Regions from separate parts of the Desulforapulum autotrophicum HRM2 genome, predicted to be linked through region 2. Evidence: riboswitches for the same ligand, from Rfam matches in the RefSeq annotation. Region 2 holds a riboswitch; each other region holds the start of a gene.

Region 1 (7,265 bases), 1.7 Mb from region 2:
GGCATATTCTCCCAGAATCGGCTTGATGGCATTGGCCATCTCAAAAAGGGTGGATACTTGGATACCAGCAGGGTTGAGTACGCATGCACCGGTGAGGTAAATGGCCGTACAATAGAGGCCAAAGGCACCCAGGAGCGAAACGGCCGTGTCGGCCAGGGCCAGATTCAGATCCTTTGTCGTCCATCCCCTTTCATGGACGGTATAGGTCTGCATGGAGAGTATGGTCACATGGATGGATCCCCCCATGATGGCCGTCATCATCACGATTTCAGCCGGGCCAAAATTGGCAAAATCCGGAACAAGTCCCCCCATCATCGCACCCAGATCAGGTCGTGCAATAAAAAGGGTGGCAATAAAACAGATGACCAGGAGGGAAACCACCACCTTACAGATCTTTTCAATAATTTTATAGCCCCCCAGGGCAACCAGTCCATAAAAAACAGCCACGAAAAAAACGCCCCACAGTGAGGAAGTCAAGCCGGTTACAAATTCCGTCACCGCCACCAGGACCTTCAACAGAACCACATTGCAAAGCCAGATAACCACAAGGGCATCCAAGGCCACAAACCAGGCCAGACCCTTGCCCCATTTTTCTTCAACAATGGAGACAATGCCCTTGCCGCCAATCAATGCGGTTTTCGCTGCCATATACTGGCAGACAAAGGCCAGCACAACACTCAAGACAATGACCCACAAAAATCCATAACCGTAAATGCCGCCGGCTTTGGCAACACTTAATGTGGTACCGGGGCCTGCTGCCACGGCGCTGATGAGCCATGCAGGGCCAAAGCCAGACAACATCCCTTGAATGCGTGATTTTTTTATTTTTTCAACATGTTCCATGGTTTTTCCAAATTATTCTTGATTATATTCTTGTTTAATTGGGCTGGGGCCCCCCTGCCCGTCCATCACAAACGAATCCGTGGCACGACCAGGTTTCCGGATGATATCTCAGGATGCCGTGGATTCCACCTTCAGCCGTGCCGCCAGGTTTTTTTCGTTCATATTGTACAGAGCGTCCATGAAATGGGGCATGAAAGTGCCAGGCCCCGAGGCCTTTTCCGCGGCAAGCTCACCGGCAATGGCGGCAACGGCAGATGCAGCAACGGCCGCGTCAAAACCATTGTCCGTCACGGCATAAAAGGCCGCGGTCAGGGCCGAAAGGATACACCCTGTTCCGGTGACGGAATTCATCAGGGGGGTGCCATTGTCAAGGATCATCCGCCGGCCCGGAGCCAGGATCATATCTTTTTGTCCGCTGACGATGAGAGATGACGCTGAAACCAGAATGGACGGCCAACCGGGTTCGTCGGTCCCGGTTTCTTCACCGTCTCCATGGGTTCGGCCATGCCCCGCCAGGATCTGCCTGGCATGTTCCAGATCCAGGGTGTTGTCAATGCCCCTTGTTGTGTAATTTGTACCTGTGAGGGAACAGACCTCCGAGGCATTGCCCCGGATTATCTTGCGGGGGGCAAGGGCGAAAAGGGCCTTGGCAATACCGGTCCTGTAGGCACCGGCACCGGATCCAACAGGATCTAACACAACGGGTTTATCCATCCTGGCGGCCAGGGTCATGAGGGTTTTCATCACCTCAATCCGCCCTTTAACCGGGGTACCCATGTTAATGCACAGGGCATCTGAAATTTTTGACATGTAGGCGGCGTCCTCCTGGGCCCAGGACATGGTGGGAGATGCTCCCAGGGCCAGCAGGGCATTGGCCGTCTGATTCATTACCACGAAATTTGTGACCACATGGACCAGGGGTTTCTGGTCACGGATTCTGGCGCACAGCTCGAAAATACCATGGACCAGGGTTTGGTGTTCAATCATAGAATTTCCATTAACAAAGGATAACGTCGGATTATTTCCTTCATTATCCATAAATATTTAAATCATTAAATATGGGGAACAGGATGGAATAAAGACAAGAGACCGTTGTAAGTTTCAGAAAAATCGGCACTGGAGCAGGCCATTTTTTAGGGCCATCTCCCATGCTTATTTGAAAATTCACAAAGGAAATGGACAGAAACTCACAAGGAAGATATCATTTGAAAAATAAATATCAGCTTCCCTACGTCGGAATTATCCGCATCAGGTTCCAAGGGACAGGATCATTACAATCCTTCTCAGCCACTGTCAGCGCCCCCAGCAAACACAATTTTTAACCTTGAGATTATGGCCATTAGGAAAACACTTGTCAACCCATTTAATAAGCCCTCCCCCTAAAGTAAATTCCGATCAGATTCGCAATTATTCTAAATCCATTTCTCAAATCCTCGAAATTCGTTGTTCTCAAACCTGCAAATCCGGGCAGGCCCTCCGTTAATCCCCAGGGAAGATAGGGCCATATTTAAATACGATATCAATGTCTTACTCAATTAAGAAAGCAAATAGAAACCCCTCCGACGACAATGGCACGACCATTGCTATCCCAGGTATAAGGAACAACATTAACCCACGCAGAAGAGGAATGACCATGGCCCCAACCCGCCCAGGAAACAAACAACCGACTGCGATAAAACCGCCCAGGGATGCAGGGGTAAACCCGGGCATTTCTGAAGAACTTCTAAAGACAAGGGCCTATTTCAACCGGCTGAAAATCCGCCTGGGTCTGGGCGTTCTGGCCTGCTTCATCATTCCCCATGTGCTTCTTTCCGTCTATTTCCACTGTCAGTTTACAACGGCATTGAAAAAAACAGGCAAGATCAACATCGAGGCCCTGGCAAAGAGCCAGCGCAACATTGTGGATCTGTTCTTAAGGGAACGGGAGATGAACCTTCGTAACCTGTTTTACTCACGGGAATTCACCCCCGACCCCACCGACCAGAAGATGCTCTACTTTCTTCAGACCCTGAACCACTTCAGCGATGCCTTTGTGGACGTAGGGTTTTTAAACCACCTGGGCGTCCAGACTGGCTATGCAGGACCTTTTCCAGCCCTTCTCAACAAAAACTACCGAAAGGAAGCATGGTTTTCCACCCTTTTGGCCCAGGAAAAAGATTATGTGATCACAAACGTCTATCTTGGATTCAGAAACAAACCCCACTTTACCATCGCCGTAAAGCTAACCATTAACAACCGTGTCTGCATCATGCGATCCACCCTGGACCCAGACAAGTTCTACATGTTTTTAAGATCCATCGGCAAGGTCAGTGAGGTTGAGACCACCCTTGTGAACCAGGCAGGAACCTACCAGCTTGTGGACCCCTTAAAGGCCAATGTTCTTGAACGTTCCACCTACCTTCCCCCCAGGGATGTTCCCACCGGAATCTATGAGATCAAAGATGAAAACGGGGTGATGCTCACGGCCCATGCCTGGCTCACCGAAGCCCCTTGGGCACTGATCATCAGCCAGCCCCTCAAAATCATCCACGCCCAGATGTACAAGACCCGCAACGCCATGATCATCAACCTATCCATTATCACGATTTTTCTGGCACTTGTGATCTGGATCACGGCAAGCCGCCTCATGAACCGGGCCCAGAGAATAGCCGAAGAGAGCATTCAGCTCCAGACCCAGCTCATCCATGCCTCAAAGCTTGCCTCGGTGGGTGAACTTGCCACAGGCGTGGCCCATGAAATCAACAATCCCCTTGCCATCATCACCTCCACGGTGGGCGTGGTCCGGGATATGCTCAATCCTGAATTCAACCTGGATTCAAGCCCAGGGGCCATTGTCAAAGAACTTAAAACCATTGAGTCAGCAGCCTTCAGGGCCAGCAGAATCACCCGGCAACTCCTGGACTTTGGCAGAAAGAACGAGCCCAAGAAGGAAATGCACAACATCAACAACATCCTTGAAACGGTGCGCCATGGCCTCACAAAACACCGCTTTGACCTTGCCGACATCAAAATTGAAACAAACTATGCCCAGAACCTTCCCGACATCAAAATTGATGCAGACCAGATCTCCCAGGTTTTTCTAAACCTTCTCAACAATGCCGAGGACGCCATCAAAGACAAAGGCACCATCACCATCTCCACGGACTTTGACAATGAGTTCGTTCGAGTCATGATCCAGGACACAGGAGAAGGCATGCCTTTGGAACGAATCAAGGAAATCTTCAATCCCTTTTACACGACCAAAGAGGCCGGGAAGGGTACAGGCCTGGGGCTTAGTATTTCCCTTGGAATCATTAACGCCATGAAAGGCACCATTGAAGTCCAGAGTCTGCCCGGCAAGGGCAGTCTCTTTACCATCTCTCTGCCGGCTGACACCACCAAGTCAGACCCAAAAACAAACAACCATGACAGGGGAGAAAAAAGATGAACGTCCTTCTGGTTGACGACGAAGATCAGTTCCGAACAGCCGTTGCAAGACAGCTGACAGTGAGAGGCTACACCGTCCATGAGGCCGGAACCGGTGAACAGGGGATAGCCATTGCCCAGGAAACCCGGCTGGACCTGGTTATCCTTGACATGCGGCTACCCGGAATCAATGGAACAGCGACACTCAAGGAAATCAAACGGATATCTCCCCTGACCGAGGTGATCATGCTCACCGGCCAGGCAACGGTCAAGGCGGCCATGGAAGCTATCACCCTGGGGGCCTTTGACTACATGACAAAACCCATGGGGATTGATGAACTGATCTACAAGATGGAAGATGCCTATAAAAAAAGACAATTGGCCACACAGAAGATAAAGGCCACAGGGCCATTGGACAAAAAACAATAAACCGATCAATCAACCCTAAAAGGAGCAACAGCAATGAATTTTTTTAAACAATGGGGCAAATTCATGATCCAGGGATCAAGATACTATGCCCAATGGGAAATCAGTAATGCCGCCACCATCCTTAACAGCAGACGAAGAACCGCCATTCTGGTCCTTCTGCTGATACCGGCCATCATCGGAGGCATTGTGTTTGCTGAGGATATCAGTACGGCCATGCCCGACCTCATCGGAGGCCACAACGCCTACAGTCCCTCCTACTACAGCCTTGGGATCTTTGTGGTTTCAATCTTTGTGGGACTGCTTGCAGGGCTCATCACCGGCTGCATCGGCGCAGGCGGCGGATTCATCATCGCCCCGGCCCTGATGAGCGCCGGCATCAAGGGTATCCTTGCCGTTGGAACTGATCTTTTCCACATCTTTGCCAAGGCCATCATGGGCAGCGTGATCCACAGGAAACTGGGTAATGTAAGCGTTCCACTGGCCTTTGTCTTTGTCATCGGAGCCCTCATGGGGGCCACAGGCGGCGGACTCCTGAACCGCTATCTCTACGAGCTCAACCCGGTATTGAGCGACGCCTTTATCAGCACCGTCTACGTCTTTATGCTGGGTTTTCTTGGCATCTATGCCCTCACCGATTTCCTGAGAACCATGAGCCCAGGCAAGGCATCAGGGGAAACAGGTGGCGACACCATGGGCGGACTGCCCAGAAAACTTCAGTCCATCTCCCTTCCCCCCATGATCAAGTTTGATTTTGAGATCACCCCGGGCGGCAGAAGCATCTCATGGCTCTTTCTTGTGATGTCGGGTGTCCTTGTGGGCCTTGCCGCCGGTATCATGGGTGTTGGCGGCGGATTTCTCACCTTTCCCATCTTTGTCTATGTCATGGGTGTGTCTTCCATGACCACCGTTGGAACGGACATCTTCCAGATCATATTCACGGCAGGCTATGCTTCGATCACCCAATACGCCATCTATGGATTCATCTTTTACACCCTTGCCATCGGCATGCTCCTTGGCTCCCTTGTGGGTATCCAGATCGGGGCCATGGTGACCAAGGTGGTGAGCGATATCACCATCAGGGGATTTTATGCCATTGCCATCCTGTCCGGCTTTGTTAACCGGCTATTTTCCCTGCCCATCAAACTTGCCAACATGGAGATCATCTCCCTGTCCCAGGAGACCGGGGCCATGCTCAACAGAATCGGCACCTGGGCATTTTTCATTGTGATCGGAATCTTCGGCATATGGGTCTTTTCAGTCTTTTTCAGGAATCTAAAAACCCTCAGGGGCAAGGAGGTGCGGTCATGATCGCAAAAAAAAGAGAATTTTATATTGGGGTCATCATGTTAACGGGATTTGCAGTGATCCTTGCAATTCTCTTCTCCCCCATTTACAATGGTAAAAACGGGCTCTGTTTTCTTGACAACATGTTCAACTCCATGTCCAAGGGATCAGCCTACTATATTCCGGCCATGAAGGTCGAAGCAGACAACCTTACCGGCAAAACAATCAACCTTAACCTGAGCATGGACAAGGCAGCCCAGGGAGAAATCATATCCAAACTCCTTGACCGGGCCAATGCCAACCTGTCAACGGCAGGCACGGCCTTTATCATCACAGCAGATCTTGGCCAGCTCCTTAACACCTGTTTAACCGATGCCGACGCCATGTACAACAACGATGGGGCAACGGTCCAACAGCGGTACCAGATAAACGAGCGGGTTGTTCTCTTTAACTGGTACCAGCTGTTGAAAAAGGTGGAAAAGAACCTGACCAAACAGAAGATGTTCAAGGAGGCCAAGGCGGTTTCCCTGGTGAACCAGAAGGCCGTTGAAACAGCCTACAACTACTACAAAGTCGAGGCAAAATCCGTCAAGGCCAGTGCCTTCATGCTCGGTCTTGCCCTGGTATTTTATGTGATCTACACCCTGTGGTATGGGTTTGGCATCATGTTTGTATTTGAAGGGCTTGGCATGCAGATTGAGCATTAACCATTAAACCCATAATCAGGACAGCTTGAAATGATGGTCAAATTCATGGTCAACCGGATAAAGGAACGTATGGACTGGCTCTTTAAGCGAGAGAGCCCCACCGCTTCAGCCAATGCAGAGGAACTGCGGCTTAACTTCAAGTCCAGGTATCATTGTTTCAAGCTGCTCCTGAACGCCAACAATCGCTGCCTTGAGGGCATGGCCGAAATGGAGCAGGCCCTTAAGGGAGGAAAGACCTTTGGCATGAGCTTTGTCCGGACCCTTTGCACGGCCATCTCGGTCAACGTGCTCACCATGGTCAAAAACCTGCAGCAGCTTGCCCCGGGGAGATACCTGGAGCTTAGCCCCAGATTTGACCAGATACAGGCGGCCCTTGAGCTTCTTTTCAACCCCATCGCCCAGACCGGGGAAACAAGACTTGTCATCCCCTTTGACGACATCGGCCAGGAGATGGCAAATGTGGTGGGCGGGAAAATGGCAAAACTGGGGGAGATCAAAAACAAACTTGGCATCAACGTGCCCCGGGGGTTTGTCATCACCGCCACAGCCTATGAACGCTTTATCCAATCCAACGACCTCCAGGACGAGATCGATACG
Region 2 (7,265 bases):
ACTATGACTAATCTACTTGATCAAATACGTCATTTGTTTGCCAATGACAGTTTCGAAAAACTGTTTCTCGTATTCAAAGGCGAGCAACGAGCCATCGGCGAACAGATGATTATGAGTTATGGCGGCGATTATCAGTGTGTTGGCTTTGCATCTTTTCTCGCAATAGATAATAAACAATTTCAAGAATGGCTAAGTATTTTAAGAAATGATTTGATTACATTATCAGTGAACCCTGGCAAATATTCAGAACGTCTTGTCAAATTGCACCATGCTCTAATCTCTCTCATCAATTTTCTTGATCCTAAGGGGCTGCGTATACCGAATTCCAAACGTTTCACAATTAATCATTCGACTGACGAAAAACAAATCTTATATCCAGGGCAAAGCATCGGGCACTATCGGGTTACAGGGGGGGCTCTGGGTTGCAGTGTTCGTGATAAAAAGACAAATGTTGAGCTCATTCTTTCAACGAATTCAGTTCTGACATGTGTTAATGCTGCCAAAATTGGTGATCCGATAATATATCCGCCGACTTTTGAAGGTGGGAAAGCAGGGAAAGATGATTCTTTTTACCTTGAGAGATTTAAACCCATAGTTTTCGATTCTGAGAAATCAAACAAATTTGATGCGGCACTTGCAAGACCACGTGAAAATGTAACGGTTTCAACTACAATTCCAGGTGTTGGAGAATTGAGAGGTTATACATTTGCACGGCTCGGTTTGCAAGTTAAAATGGTAGGTCGGATTAGCAATTATGCCGAAAGCACTATTGTAGCTCATCACGTATTCCTAAAAGTGAATTATGGGAATGATCGGATTGCTTATTTTGAAGATCAAATCGTGACAACCTTGATGGCAAGACCGGGAGATGTTGGGTCAATTCTCATCTCTCATGAAACAAATACAAATAAGGCAGTCGGATTGTTGTTTGCTAATTCAGGTGAACATTCTTTCTACAATCCGATTGACAAAATAATCGAAGAGTTGGAAGTATACTTTCCAGGTCAAAAATCACCTTCTCCTGATGTTGATAGGCCTGTAATAGATAGAAAGATAAGTATTGCTTTGGAAAAACTAATAACGGAAAATCGTTCCAAAAAAAACTTTGTAGGTGTGGGCGTTGGATTTCGTGAAAGAGGCGGCAAAATGACATCGGAAGAATGTTTAGTAGTCTTTGTCAAAATAAAAATGCCTATTTCTCAATTAGCACAAGAAGATGTAATTCCAGCAAATATGAATGGAATTAACATTGATGTAAGCGGTTCAGGACCTGCCAAGGCAGTATAATATTATTCGAACATTGACGGTATTCACTGGGAAGATAGAAGATTATATTTGACAGTCACTGTTAAATTTCCTTTTATTTTGGGCCAGAAAAGCTGTTGACTTTGTCTATAAGTCCTTTGTTCTGGCATGGTGAGCACTTTAACGTGTATGTGTCGCTTTTGAGGGAACTCTTTAAACCACAACATCTGGTATACGAGGATTTCCTTGTCTTCATCAAACGTTTGAATTCTGAATACCAATTTTGCACCTGTCTGGAGTTATGACTAATTATCCTATGGATAACTGTAACAAAACATCAAAAGTATCAATGATACCAGATCAAATCTTGATAACATTTTAGGTGTTGACGACTGGCTATAGTACTGCCTTTTGAGGGTTCAAAAAATCCCCCGGACTATCCCTGTCAGCCCCCATCTTTTTTAGCACTGAAGCCGTATACCTCAGTTTCAGCGGATTCAGTAGAGTACAATGGAACTGTGGTGAAACGATTGATTGAACTCCATTTTTTTTTAGTTGCACCATTGAGATTCACATGGAATACCATCATTATCGCCATCAATTTGCACATTTGGACAATTCATAAGGTAGAATCTTGCTTCTTTACATGAAGTCATTTCACTACAATATTTTTTTCCTTCACAACGGTAACCAGTAAAGTCTTCATCGATGAAACCAACTGGCAATGACTTTACAAACATCTGTGACCAATATGGGTAAGTTGCATATACTGCAAATGCTAAGCCCCCAAATATTAACAATGATATCAATTTCGAAGTAAAGCTCCTTCCTTTTGATTTTTTTCTTGGCCTATAAATAACCTCTTCAACACCTTCAATTCTGGCATTAATTGCTTTTTTCTTACCTGTATCATCTGTTACATGGTCAAAATATATGATGTCATTAACTTTCGGTCGACGGGACATTTTTTTTAATTCGGAAATGTGGATAAACAAATCCCCTTTAATAGCGGGAGATTTTATAAATCCGAATCCACGATTTTCATTCCAGCGAACTAATTTACCTTTTTGTTTCATACAGGATTTCTTTTTTGCTTAACCAAGGGATTATATGAATTTGGATAACATTATTATTGGGATGTTATTCAGCAGTCAATTTAATTGGAGAATAACCTGACTACCGCTTGGATGGCAAGGGCGAATTTAATCTCCTGGATTTTGGTTTTTACAGGGCGTTATTTTGATCTGTTATTTGGGGCCTGATACATAAAATTTGACAGGTCAGACCCAAGGGTTTGGGGCGCGGACTACTCGTCTGACAAGCTCAGTTTTTCAGGCGAATGAGCACTGTAGACTATCCCTGTTAGTCCACACTCGGTTCAGTATGGAAAGGACGTCGCTCAACGGAAAAAAGGTACGCTGGGGATAACAACAGGCTTATCGCCCCTAAAAGTTCACATCGACGGTGCGGTTTGGCACCTCAATGTCGGCTCATCACATCCTGGGGTTGGAGCAGGTCCCAAGGGTTTGCCTGTTCGCCAATTAAAATTGAAAGTGGGCTGGTGGGTTTGGTTGATTTTATACTTTATACAAAGCCCTGACCTTGGGTTGACTACCTAAGGTCAGGGCTTATTGAGTTTAAAAGATTACCTTTGCCACATCCTTGTAAATCTTTGCATAATGGACCGTGACACCCTCTTTGATATGATCGGGAAGTTCGTCAAAATCCTTTTGATTTGCATGGGGAAGAATCAGTTCAAAAATTTTTACCCGTCTGGCAGCAATAATTTTTTCCCTGATGCCCCCAACCGGAAGCACTTGGCCCGTGAGAGTCAGCTCGCCTGTCATGGCAAGGGTTCGGTCGATCTTTTTCCCTGTTGCCATGGATAAAAGGGCCGTTGCCATGGTCACACCTGCACTGGGTCCGTCCTTGGGTGTTGCACCTTCCGGCACGTGGAGATGGATAAATGCGCTGTCAAAATACTCGGGGTCAACCTTGAATGCCTTTAGATTCGCTGAAATATAGCTGTAGGCTATCTCAGCGGATTCCTGCATGACATCTCCCAGCTGACCGGTGAGTTTAAAACCCTTGGTTTTTGAATGGACCCTGATCGCTTCAATGCTCAGGGTTGCACCCCCCATGGCGGTCCAGGCAAGCCCGGTTACGACCCCCTTTCCAGTGATGGACAGCTCCTTTTGAAATACAGGTTTTCCAAGGAGATCTTCAAGGTTTTTCAACGATATCTTCTGCTCAAGGGTCGGTTCTTTCAAGAGCTTGACAATGGATTTCCTGACGATTCTGGCAAGGTGTTTCTCAAGGTTCCTGACCCCTGCCTCCCTGGCATACCCTTCGGCAATCTCACGAATGGCTGCGTCGGATATTTTCAGCTGTTTTGATTTAAGCCCAGACCGTTTTAACAGCCGGGGCCAGAGGTGATGCTTGGCAATGTCCACCTTCTCCTTGCTGATATAGCCCGACAGTCGAATGGCATCCATCCGGTCAAGCAGGGGACCTGGAATGGTGTCTGGCTGATTGGCCGTGCATATGAACAGCACCTTGGAAAGATCCAGGGTGAGATCCAGATAGTGGTCAAGGAAATTCTCGTTCTGTTCCGGATCAAGCACCTCAAGAAGTGCAGATGCCGGATCACCCTGGTAGGACATGCCTATTTTGTCAACTTCATCGAGCATGATAACAGGGTTGGATGTTTTGGCATTTTTCAGGGCATGGACAAGCTTTCCGGGTAGTGCACCGATGTAGGTTCTCCTATGACCTTTAATCTCGGCCTCATCTTTCATACCACCGAGGCTGAATCTGAAAAATTTACGTCCAAGGGCATCGGCAATGGACTTTCCAATGGAAGTCTTGCCCACACCGGGCGGGCCCACCAGTAAAAGAATGGACCCGGAAACTTCCTTTTTATAGGCCCCGACTGCCAGAAATTCAATGATCCGGTCCTTGACATCATCCAGGGCGTCATGGTCCCGCTCCAGGATTTTTTTTGCAAGATCAAGATCAAGATTGTCCTTTGAGTAAACCCCCCAGGGAATGGAGGTGAGCCAGTCAAGGTAGTTCCTTGTGACGCCATATTCGGCTGATCCTGTTTCAAGAATCTTGATTTTGCCGATTTCATCGTCGATTTTTGCCTGGACATGTTCAGGTACGGTCATATCCTCAAGGCGTTTGGTGAATTTTTCTATTTCAGCGGTCTTATCATCCTTGGAGAGCCCCAGCTCTTTTTGAATGATTTTGAGTTGCTCTTTAAGAAAAAACTGCCTTTGGTTTTCACTGACCTTTCGGTTGACCTCCTGGCTGATCTCCTTTTGCATCTTAAGCATTTCAATCTCTTTTTTAAGAAGGAGAAGTACCTTGTCCATGCGTTTTGTGATCGGCAGTATTTCAAGTATCTGCTGGAGTTCTTTTCCCGTGGCCGAGGTGATGGTTGCGGCAAAATCAGAGAGCAATGAGGGCTCGTTGGGGGTGAATCTTGAAAGATAAAGCTTGAGCTCTTCGTTGTACAGTGGATTCAGGGGTAACAGATCCTTGATGGCCTTGATCACGGTAATCGAGTAGGCCTTCAGGCGTTCCTCATCCTCTTCAGGGCTCTTGGGATAATTGACAAGGGCCATGAACGGCGGTTCTTTACTGATCCATTGAATGATTTTGAACCGTTTTAATCCCTGGGCAACGAATTGAATTTTGTCTTCGACCTCCTGGACTTGATGGAGTTGAACAACGCACCCGATTTCCGGGAAAATATCCGCTGAAAGTTTTCCCTCTTCGAGTTTTTCAACATAGCAGAGTCCAAGGACCATGTGACCGGACATACCCACTCGTTTGATGGTTTCTTTCCAGCGTGCCATGTTGACCATGATGGGTTGAGCCTGGGCAGGGAAAAAGGGTCGTTCAAGCATGGGGAGTATGTAAAGCTTGTCCGGTAGTATATTCTGGGGTAGTGCCAGCGTTCCTGACGGATTTTTGGACTGGTTCTGATTTTCGTTCTCTTCGTTGACAACTTCAGGAATGATGGAGTCTTGATCACCCATGGTCACCTCCACTTGTAAGTAAATTTAACGGTCAAATTTTTTGACCATGATTTCAGACTGAACTTGAAGAAGATTAGTCATGCATAAATTATGTGTCAAGTTATTCTTGTGCGAGATCCTACTGCCGGGTCTATATTTGAGGTGACAGGCAAAGAAGCGGAGACGATCTCTCCGCTCCCCTGGGGTTGATAAAAAAGAAGAGTTGTCGTGGAAGATTTATTTCGGAACGATGTCTGACTCGAGTTTCTTTGAAATTTCAAGTGCCTTGTTCAGGGCCTCGTTGATTTTAAAGAATTGAATCTTGAGCGTTTTTAAAGATGCAGGGGTGGCGGTGATGGCTTCGGTTCCTTTAAATACTTTGGCAAGTTCCTGGGATCGTTCTGAGAACTGGACAAGCTTATTGGAAAAGGCGTCAATTTCAACGGCCCATTGTTTTCTTTCTTCACCTGAAAAATTGATCGGTGCATTTCCGGTTCCTTTGATCAGATCGTCAATTTGATAGTCTTCAGGATTTGCGATGATTTCGTACATGTTAGATTCCTCCCTAAAGGGTTTTTTACCAGGTGTATCTTACGTACTCCTCATATCTATATTTAAATTATATTTTCATGGACCATTGAAGTCAAGGCCGAATATGGGGTATGAAAATTCTCATTTTGTAATGATCATATCAATCGCGAAACCATTATTACCGATTGGATTTGATACCTGTGCACTGGATTAGCTCTTGACAGTGCATGGAAATAGATTTAATTAACCAACTTATAGATAGGCGGGAGCAAGCTGTTTGCTGAGAGGGGAATCATTCCCGACCGCATGACCTGATCCGGGTAATGCCGGCGTAGGAACCGAAGACATTAGTCAGCCATCACCGGTTCTTTATGTCACCAGAACCAGGGATGGTTTTTTTTATGTTTTTTTATCAAAGAGGGATTCATCTTATGATACCCATCGTTCGCACGTCCCCATACCGACCGATTCTTGCAGCTGTTTTTGCAGCTATTTCAGTGTTGATGATTATTTCCATAACCGGCTGTTCAAAGGATGATTCAAACGACAAGGCCGTCAAGGCCGATGGGATCCAGGAAATCACCCTCATGACCCATGACAGTTTCTCGGCAAGTACCGATGTTATCCAGGCCTTTGAACAGGCAAACCATGCTAAAATAATTTTTTTAAAATCAGGGGATGCGGGAGAGGCGCTTAACAAGGCGATTCTTTCAAAAAACAACCCCATTGCCGACATCTTTTACGGGGTGGACAATACCTTTTTGACCCGGGCCCTTTCAGAGAATATCTTTGTTGCCCATGACTCTCCCCTGCTTGACCGTTTGCCTGAATCGTTACGGCTTGATCCTGAGAACAGGCTCATCCCAGTGGATTTCGGGGACGTGTGCATCAACTTTGACATTGCCTGGTTTAAACAGAGAAACCTGGATCCCCCTGTCTGTCTGGAAGATCTTCTGGCGCCAAGGTTTAAAGATCTTGTTGTGGTGGAAAATCCAGCCACCTCATCCCCGGGGCTGGCCTTTTTACTGGCCACGGTGGCACGGTTCGGACAAACAGGCTACCTTGATTTCTGGAAGGGGATGAAGCAGAACCAAGTGATGATCACAAGCGGGTGGAAAGAGGCCTACTGGGGTCAGTTTACCGCTGCCTCCAAGGGAACAAGACCCGTTGTGGTCAGCTATGCCTCAAGCCCTGCTGCCGAGGTCTATTATGCAAAAAATCCCATGGACAAGGCGCCCACCGGGGTTATGGTCGACAATGGCGCAGCTTTTCGCCAGGTTGAATTTGCAGGGATATTAAAGGGAACAAAGAAGCTTGAACTTGCCGGAAAACTCATGGATTTTCTTGTGTCCAAAACCTTTCAGGAAGATATTCCCCTGCAGATGTTTGTCTTTCCTGCAAACAAGGAGGCCGTTTTGCCCGATGTGTTTAAAAAACATGCTGTTATCACTGATCAACCTGCAA
Region 3 (7,265 bases), 2.1 Mb from region 2:
GCCTGGATCATCTGCAAGCCCTCCAAGGGCCTGGATCAAACCCTTGGAAATGGCACCAGAAAGCTTTGCATAAGCTTCAAAGGCATCGGTGGCCGTGCGAACGCAAGCCTTGGCTTCTGGTCCATAAACACTTATTTCTTCAACCACCGCAAACTGGGCGGAAACAAAATCTTCAACCACCCTGAGGCTTTTGAGTCGCCCCCGGCATTCGCCTTCCACAAGGGCTTTGACCGTTCCATCGGGAAGCCGCAGCATCTGGGTAATTCTTGCCTGGGTTCCCATGGTAAAAAGATCGCTGGCCATGGGTTTAATCGTATCCGGATCATTCTGGGAAACAAGAAAAATACGCTTGTCCTTTTCCATGGCCACTGAAAGGGCTTTGATGGAGCGGGATCGTCCCATAAACACCGGGGTTATCATATGGGGGAAAAGAACCATGTCCCTGAGGGGCACCAGGGGCAGATCCCTTGTTTCAACTTCAGGTCCGTCAATATTGATGTTCTTCAAATTATTTGTCATCCGTTTGTCATTTCCCTGACCCGGAGTATTCCGACCCCTGGATTTTATGGCCTTGGTTTATTATGCCTGTTTCTTGGCCTGTTCAAACAGGAGAATGGGCGGCTCATGCTTGAGAACAACCTCTTCACCCACAATGCACTCCCGAACGTTTTCCGTTGAAGGCAGTTCATACATGATGTCGAGCATGGTCTCCTCCATGATGGCCCTGAGCCCCCTTGCACCCGATCTTCTGGTCACAGCCTCCTTAGCCATGGCAGCAAGGGCCTCCTCGGTAAAGGTGAGCTTGACATTCTCAAACTCAAACAACCGCTGATACTGTTTTAACAGGGCATTTTTCGGCTCGGTGAGAATCTTGACCAGCGAGGCTTCATTGAGTTCAGACAGGGAAGTAACAACGGGAAGCCTGCCCAGGAACTCGGGGATCAGTCCGAACTTGATGAGATCTTCTGGTTTCAGTTGCTCCAGGAGTTCTCCCACGTTCTTTTCCTTTCGGCTCTGGACCTCGGCCCCGAACCCCATGGATTTTTGACTGATTCTGCGTTCAATCACCTTTTCAAGACCGGTAAAGGTCCCCCCGCATACAAAGAGGATGTTGGAGGTCTCCACTTTGACAAAATCCTGCTGGGGATGCTTTCGGCCGCCCTTGGGAGGAATGCTTGCCGTGGTGCCCTCGATGATCTTTAAAAGGGCCTGCTGAACCCCTTCACCCGAGACATCCCGGGTGATGGACGGGTTGTCGCCCCTCTGGGAAATCTTGTCCACCTCATCAATGTAGATGATTCCCCGCTGGGCCTTTTCAATATCGTAATCGGCATTCTGGACCAGGGAAAGGATGATGTTCTCAACATCCTCACCAACATAACCGGCCTCAGTAAGGGTAGTTGCATCGGCCAGGGCAAAGGGGACATCCAGAAATCTTGCCAGGGTCTGTGCCAGGAGCGTCTTTCCGCAACCAGTGGGTCCGATCAGCAGAATATTGCTCTTCTGGATCTCCACATCGTCTTCACTTTTCACCTCTGCATCCAGACGTTTGTAGTGATTGTACACGGCAACAGAGAGAACCTTCTTGGCTCTGTCCTGCTCGATTACATAGGTATCAAGAACATCCTTGATTTCCCTTGGAGTGAGCTTTTTATCGCTGGCCTCGGCCGGAGCAAGACTCTCTTTGTCCTCATCTTCAATAATCTCTTCACACAGACTGACACACTCATTACAAATGTAAACGCTAGGTCCTGCAATGAGTTTCTTGACCTCTTTCTGGTTCTTTCCGCAAAACGAGCAAAAGAACTGATCGCTCTCATCATCTTTCCGGGTCATATTATTTCTCCTTTGCTGCTTCTGCCTTTTCCAGCTCGTCCCGGCTCGCAACCACATGGTCCACAAGACCATATTCCTTGGCCTGGTCGCCTGACATGAAAAAATCCCTGTCAGTGTCTTCTGATATCTTATCAAAATTCTGGCCCGTGTGCTTTGACAGGATTCCACTCAAAACCTCTTTCATGCGCAGAATCTCGTTGGCCTGAATTTTGATGTCAGACGCCTGGCCCTGGGCTCCACCAAGGGGCTGATGAATCATTATTCTGGAGTTGGGAAGGCTGAAGCGTTTTCCCTTTGCTCCAGCAGCAAGGAGCAGTGCTCCCATGCTGGCAGCCTGGCCAATACAAACCGTTGCCACATCGGGTTTGATGTACTGCATGGTATCATACACAGCCATTCCGGCAGTGACAACACCGCCGGGGGAATTTATATAAAAATTGATATCCTTTTCCGGGTCTTCAGACTCAAGAAACAAGAGCTGCGCCACGATGAGGTTAGCAACCTCATCGTCCATGGCAGACCCCAGAAATATGATTCTGTCCTTTAACAGTCGTGAATAGATATCATAGGCACGCTCACCTCTGTTACTCTGCTCAACGACCATGGGGATTAAGGGCACGATTATCTCCTTTAATTATTTTGTTTTTCATCCATGCATGCCGGACAAAAAAAATTATTGATCTGTCTTGTCTTCGACATCAGCCGCAGATTCAGAGACCTCGGTCTCAACCTCTGGAGCGACTTCAGTCACACTGCCTTGTTCTATTATAAGACGGACAGCCTTTTTTTCAAGCTGGGTGTGTTTATAATACTCAAGCTGACGCCCATCCATCTTGAAAAAATTCTTTACTGCATCAACAGAGGCGTTCATTCCAAGGGCCATTTCAGCATACCCGGCCTCAAGCTCATCCTCTGTCAACTCAAGGTTTTCCTGGTCAATAATCTTGCCGAGAAGAATATGGCGGCGGGCCTGCTTCTCAGCCACACCCCGGTACTGGGTCTTCAAAAAATCCTGACTCAGTCCCACATCTTCAAGCTTGATATTGTTCTGTGCATAGGCCTGTTCAGCCTCTGCAATGATTCCCTGGAGCTCTGCATCCACCATTGTATCTGGAACCTCAAACTCAATTTTCTCAAGAAGGTCTGTAAAGATCTGCTCGCTCAGCTCGTGCTGGGTTCGCTGCTCATACCCCTTTTTAAGATTGTCAAGAATGGCCGCCTTGAGCTCATCAAGATTCTTGTACTGGCCCAAATTTTCCACCAGGGTATCATCCACCGGAGGCAAAATCTGCTCCTGAATCTCTTTAAGGGTCACCTTGTATATCACGGTCTTGCCAGCCAGGGCCTCATCCTTGTCATCATCTGCATAAACAACATCGATATCCATCTCTTTCACAGGGATGGCGCCCAGCAGCTTTTCTGAGAACTCAGCAGGCAGGGTGTTGCTACCAATGGCCATGACATAATTTTCAACCTTGGGGGCAGCGTCACAGGGGGCACCATCGACAAAGCCCTGGTAATCAATGAGAACAAAATCCTCGACCTTGACCGGTCGTTCCTCGGTCACCTTCTCCTTGGTTGCCATGGTTTTGCGAATCATCTGAATCTGGGCATCAACCTCCTGGTCCGTTGCCTCATACATGGTCTTTTTCAGCTCGATCCCTTTGAAATCAACAGCTTCAAGTTCCGGCATCACCTCAATTGAAATATCAAAGCTGAGGGCCTCCCCGGGGGTTAGCTCAGGTGGATCCACCTGGGGACCGCCCACCAGATTGAACTTGTGCTCGTCAAGGGCCTCGGAAAAAGCGTTCTGAACAAGATGGGGCACAAGATCGGCGTGCACATCCTTTGAAAACCGTGTCTCCAATATTTTCCGGGGAATCTTGCCCTTTCTGAAACCTTTTACCGTGGCCGTTTTTTTCAACTCATTGTAAGCTGTGTCCAGCTCCTTTGCCACATCTTCCTTAGGGATTTCAATGTGGAGGACTTTCTTTACCGAGCTTTTCTCTTCAATGTTTAATTGCATTATTCCCCTTCCTGTACCAAAAGGCTCTTAAGCACGGGGTCCCCTGGGGAACCTGAAGCGCATCAAGCCATCTCTTATTGATGTTGTTTTAATGTTGTTGCCATCGTTTCAACCACCGGGGCCATTCAATATGTGTTCCCCAAGTAAAATGTATTAAGGTAATCTTTAAATGTGCGGGTGTCAAGAAAATTGAAAAAAAGAATGCATTTCAGTACTTTGCGACACCATGGCAACCTAAAATCACCCGTTGCAGAACAAAAATGCAGCCCATGGAGAGACAGGGCCAGCCGACCGGATAATTTTTACGGGTCACTCCCGATTGGACTTGCATAATCCCGGAAACAGTGCTAAAAGCTTTGATTGTATTTTTCGGGGCGTAGCGCAGCCTGGTAGCGCGCCTGCTTTGGGAGCAGGATGTCGGAGGTTCGAATCCTCTCGCCCCGACCATTGTTAAAAAAGGGTTTCAGCAAAACTGCTGAAACCCTTTGTTGTTTCCGATCTGAGTCCCATGCCAAGCCCGTACTTTCCCCGCTGAAGTTGAATCGCCACACAATCTTCAGGCAATCACGTTGAATGAATTTTACAGACTATTGTTTTCCGAAACGGATGGTTATGATTTTTCCATTTTCATCCAGATAGGCGATCCCTCTAGCAAGGATCTTGCCTGAAGAGGAGCTCACAATATTGACATTCTCTTCAACCAGTACTTCCTTTGATGATTTGACACCCATTGAGTTGGAGGACAACGGTTTATCCGGGACTGGGGACTGTCTTTTATTTTCACTCTGTGCAAGCCTGGCACGATTCCGCTCTGCCACCAGTCGCCCGACACCCTCATACTTCCCGTTATCGTCACCACACCCAGCAACAGATAAAACCATAAACACTGCTATAATAAAGGCGGGGAACCGTCGTCTTTCCATGCGAGGCACACCCACTAGGCATTACTCTCAATGGTAAAGCGCCTGTTGAGTCGCATGGTACTGAACAGCCCAAAAACATCCTTTGAAACGTTGATCACCTTGAGAGTTCTTCCGGCCTGCTCCAGGGTGTTGTGGGTCGCAATGATCACACCAATCCCAACAGAATCAACCATCTCAACACCTGCAAGATCAATGACAAGATCACCAGGATTATCATTGATTGCAGAGAAAAGTTCCCGCTTGAAGTCTTCTGCCATGGAGGCAACAATATCAATGCCCGGCCTTACCACTGTCGTATCACCATCCCTGACAATTTCACTCATAATTCTCTCCCGTAAAAATATGATATTCGCTATTTTATGAATGTATCACAAATAGTTTAAAACAACAATCCATGAGTACCATCTAGGCTGTCACTTATCAAGTTCCTGAACCGATTTATTCACCACACCCATGTTTTTCTTAATTCTCCGACCAGAACCCCCACATTTCCCCTTCATCACCACATCACACTTTTCATGGGCTCGAAGCTGTTTTACGCGGTACTCAAACTGAAACGCCCTCTGTTTTGTAAAATCAGGGCTGACGGCAACCAGGGTCACAGGCAGCCTGGACCGGGTATATTTGGCCCCCTTTCCGTCATTGTGTGTTGCAACGCGGGCCGCAACATCCGTTGTAACACCGCAGTACAATGAACCGTCATTACACCTCAAAAGATAGACATTCCAGACCATGTAACCTCCTATACGATAATTCTATATTTATACCACCCTGGTTTTTTCAGTCAACAGGGGAAAGGGTATTTGACAGAGCTCTGACAGGCGTGCTACCTTCCCCCCAACTATTGCGGCGTCAATGGAAGGCTGGGGGAGTCGAAGGTATTCGGCTGAGAGGAAACAAAAAGCAACCCTTGTTTCGACCCCTGGAACCTGATCCGGCTCATATCGGCGAAGGAAAGCCCCTTTCCCCCATCCCACCTGCGGTCGTACGCATTTTAATAAAAAATTTCAAGGAAACGACCATGTTTGAAGTCATTGGTGCCGCCAAATCCTTTGGCAACCGACTGATTTTTTCAAATTTCACCCTCACGGTCGAACCGGGGCAGTTCAAAGTGCTGGTGGGGCCATCCGGATGCGGAAAGTCCACCCTGTTTGACGGACTCACCGGGGTGACGCCCCTGGACCGGGGCCGAATCACCTGGAAGGGAAAGCCTCAGCCCCACCTCCAGGACCTTGGGGCCTATATGCAGCAAAAGGATCTGCTGCTGCCCTGGTTCACCCTCATGGAAAACAGCCTGTTGCCGGCCAGAACTGGAAAAGACCGGCAGGACCCGACCCGGGCACGACAAACAGCCGACCGCTTATTCCACCGCCTGGGGCTCAATGGATTTGAAACCCATTATCCCGACCAGGTTTCCGGTGGCATGCGACAGCGCTGTGCCCTGGTCCGGACCCTCATGTTTGAAAGGGATCTCATCCTTTTGGATGAACCCTTGTCTGCCCTGGATGCCATTACCCGAAGGGAACTGCAGTTTCTGCTGCTCATGCTCCAGTCTGAATTCAAAAAAACCATCCTCATGATCACCCATGACATTGAAGAGGCATTGATTCTCGGAGACGAAATCTGCCTGTTAAGCCCCTGCCCCATGGTCGTCATTGAACGATTTATACCCGAATCACCCAAACCCAGAAAGTTCAGCGACCCGGAACTGCTGGGCATCAAGACCCGGGTTCTGGACCGGCTCAGGCAAGGCATGCCCCATGGCCGTGGATAATTTCAAGGCCAACGGCCTGGCAGCTCTCCTTGCCCTGTGCCTTCTTGCCATCTGGGAGCTGGGGGTCAGGATAATGGATGTCCCGGGGTTCATCCTGCCGCGACCCTCGGATATTGCGGCAACAGCCCTGATCAAGGCCCCTGTTATCTGGCCCCACGCCCTGGTCACCTTTACCGAAATCCTGGCCGGCATCGGCCTTGCCCTGGCCACGGCCATTCCCCTGGCCATTTTCATGTTTGCCATCCCTGGACTTGAACGGGGGCTGACCCCCTTTCTGGTGGCCTCCCAGGCCATTCCGGTGTTTGCCCTGGCCCCCCTGCTGGTGGTCTGGCTGGGATATGGCATGGCATCCAAGGTATTCATGGCATGGGTAATTATATTTTTCCCCATTACCGTCAGCCTTTTGTCTGGATTAAAAAGCTGTGATCCCGAATTCAGGGTATTGTTCTGCCTCATGGGGGCCAGTTTTTTCCAGAAGCTGCGAATGCTCTACTGGCCCTGGGCCCTGCCCCGGTTTTTTTCAGGCCTGCGGGTGGGCGTCACCGTGGCCACCATCGGTGCTGTCATCGGGGAATGGGTCGGGGCCCAGCAGGGCCTGGGATATCTCATGATCCAGGCCAATGCACGCCTCCAGACGGATCTGGTCTTTGCCGCCATTCTCTGGCTGACAGCCATGGGCCTGGGCCTCTGGATTCTGGTGGGTCAG

What was found. Region 2 has a riboswitch for thiamine pyrophosphate ahead of HRM2_RS11210 (thiamine ABC transporter substrate-binding protein). Riboswitches for the same ligand answer to the same signal wherever they lie in the genome.
Region 1: linked by a shared signal. The riboswitch ahead of HRM2_RS18805 (hydroxyethylthiazole kinase) and the one ahead of HRM2_RS11210 (thiamine ABC transporter substrate-binding protein) in region 2 are both predicted to bind thiamine pyrophosphate.
Region 3: linked by a shared signal. The riboswitch ahead of HRM2_RS02130 (ABC transporter ATP-binding protein) and the one ahead of HRM2_RS11210 (thiamine ABC transporter substrate-binding protein) in region 2 are both predicted to bind thiamine pyrophosphate.

Annotation. Positions count from the first base shown of each region.
Region 1 is NC_012108.1:4,278,958-4,286,222, forward strand. Features, by position in the region: gene HRM2_RS18800 (Nramp family divalent metal transporter) at 1-843, opposite strand, end outside; gene HRM2_RS18805 (hydroxyethylthiazole kinase) at 952-1,830, opposite strand; TPP riboswitch at 2,052-2,157, opposite strand; gene HRM2_RS18810 (sensor histidine kinase) at 2,477-4,270, shown strand; gene HRM2_RS18815 (response regulator) at 4,267-4,677, shown strand; gene HRM2_RS18820 (sulfite exporter TauE/SafE family protein) at 4,711-5,985, shown strand; gene HRM2_RS18825 (hypothetical protein) at 5,982-6,668, shown strand; gene HRM2_RS18830 (PEP/pyruvate-binding domain-containing protein) at 6,699-7,265, shown strand, end outside.
Region 2 is NC_012108.1:2,555,175-2,562,439, forward strand. Features, by position in the region: gene HRM2_RS25185 (hypothetical protein) at 1-1,287, shown strand, start outside; gene HRM2_RS11195 (excalibur calcium-binding domain-containing protein) at 1,797-2,321, opposite strand; gene lon (endopeptidase La) at 2,883-5,291, opposite strand; gene HRM2_RS11205 (hypothetical protein) at 5,508-5,822, opposite strand; TPP riboswitch at 6,054-6,156, shown strand; gene HRM2_RS11210 (thiamine ABC transporter substrate-binding protein) at 6,233-7,265, shown strand, end outside.
Region 3 is NC_012108.1:498,891-506,155, reverse strand. Features, by position in the region: gene lon (endopeptidase La) at 1-519, opposite strand, end outside; gene clpX (ATP-dependent Clp protease ATP-binding subunit ClpX) at 580-1,836, opposite strand; gene clpP (ATP-dependent Clp endopeptidase proteolytic subunit ClpP) at 1,838-2,455, opposite strand; gene tig (trigger factor) at 2,510-3,862, opposite strand; tRNA gene HRM2_RS02150 (tRNA-Pro) at 4,233-4,309, shown strand; gene HRM2_RS02145 (hypothetical protein) at 4,450-4,743, opposite strand; gene HRM2_RS02140 (STAS domain-containing protein) at 4,800-5,108, opposite strand; gene HRM2_RS02135 (GIY-YIG nuclease family protein) at 5,199-5,519, opposite strand; TPP riboswitch at 5,641-5,758, shown strand; gene HRM2_RS02130 (ABC transporter ATP-binding protein) at 5,807-6,559, shown strand; gene HRM2_RS02125 (ABC transporter permease) at 6,546-7,265, shown strand, end outside.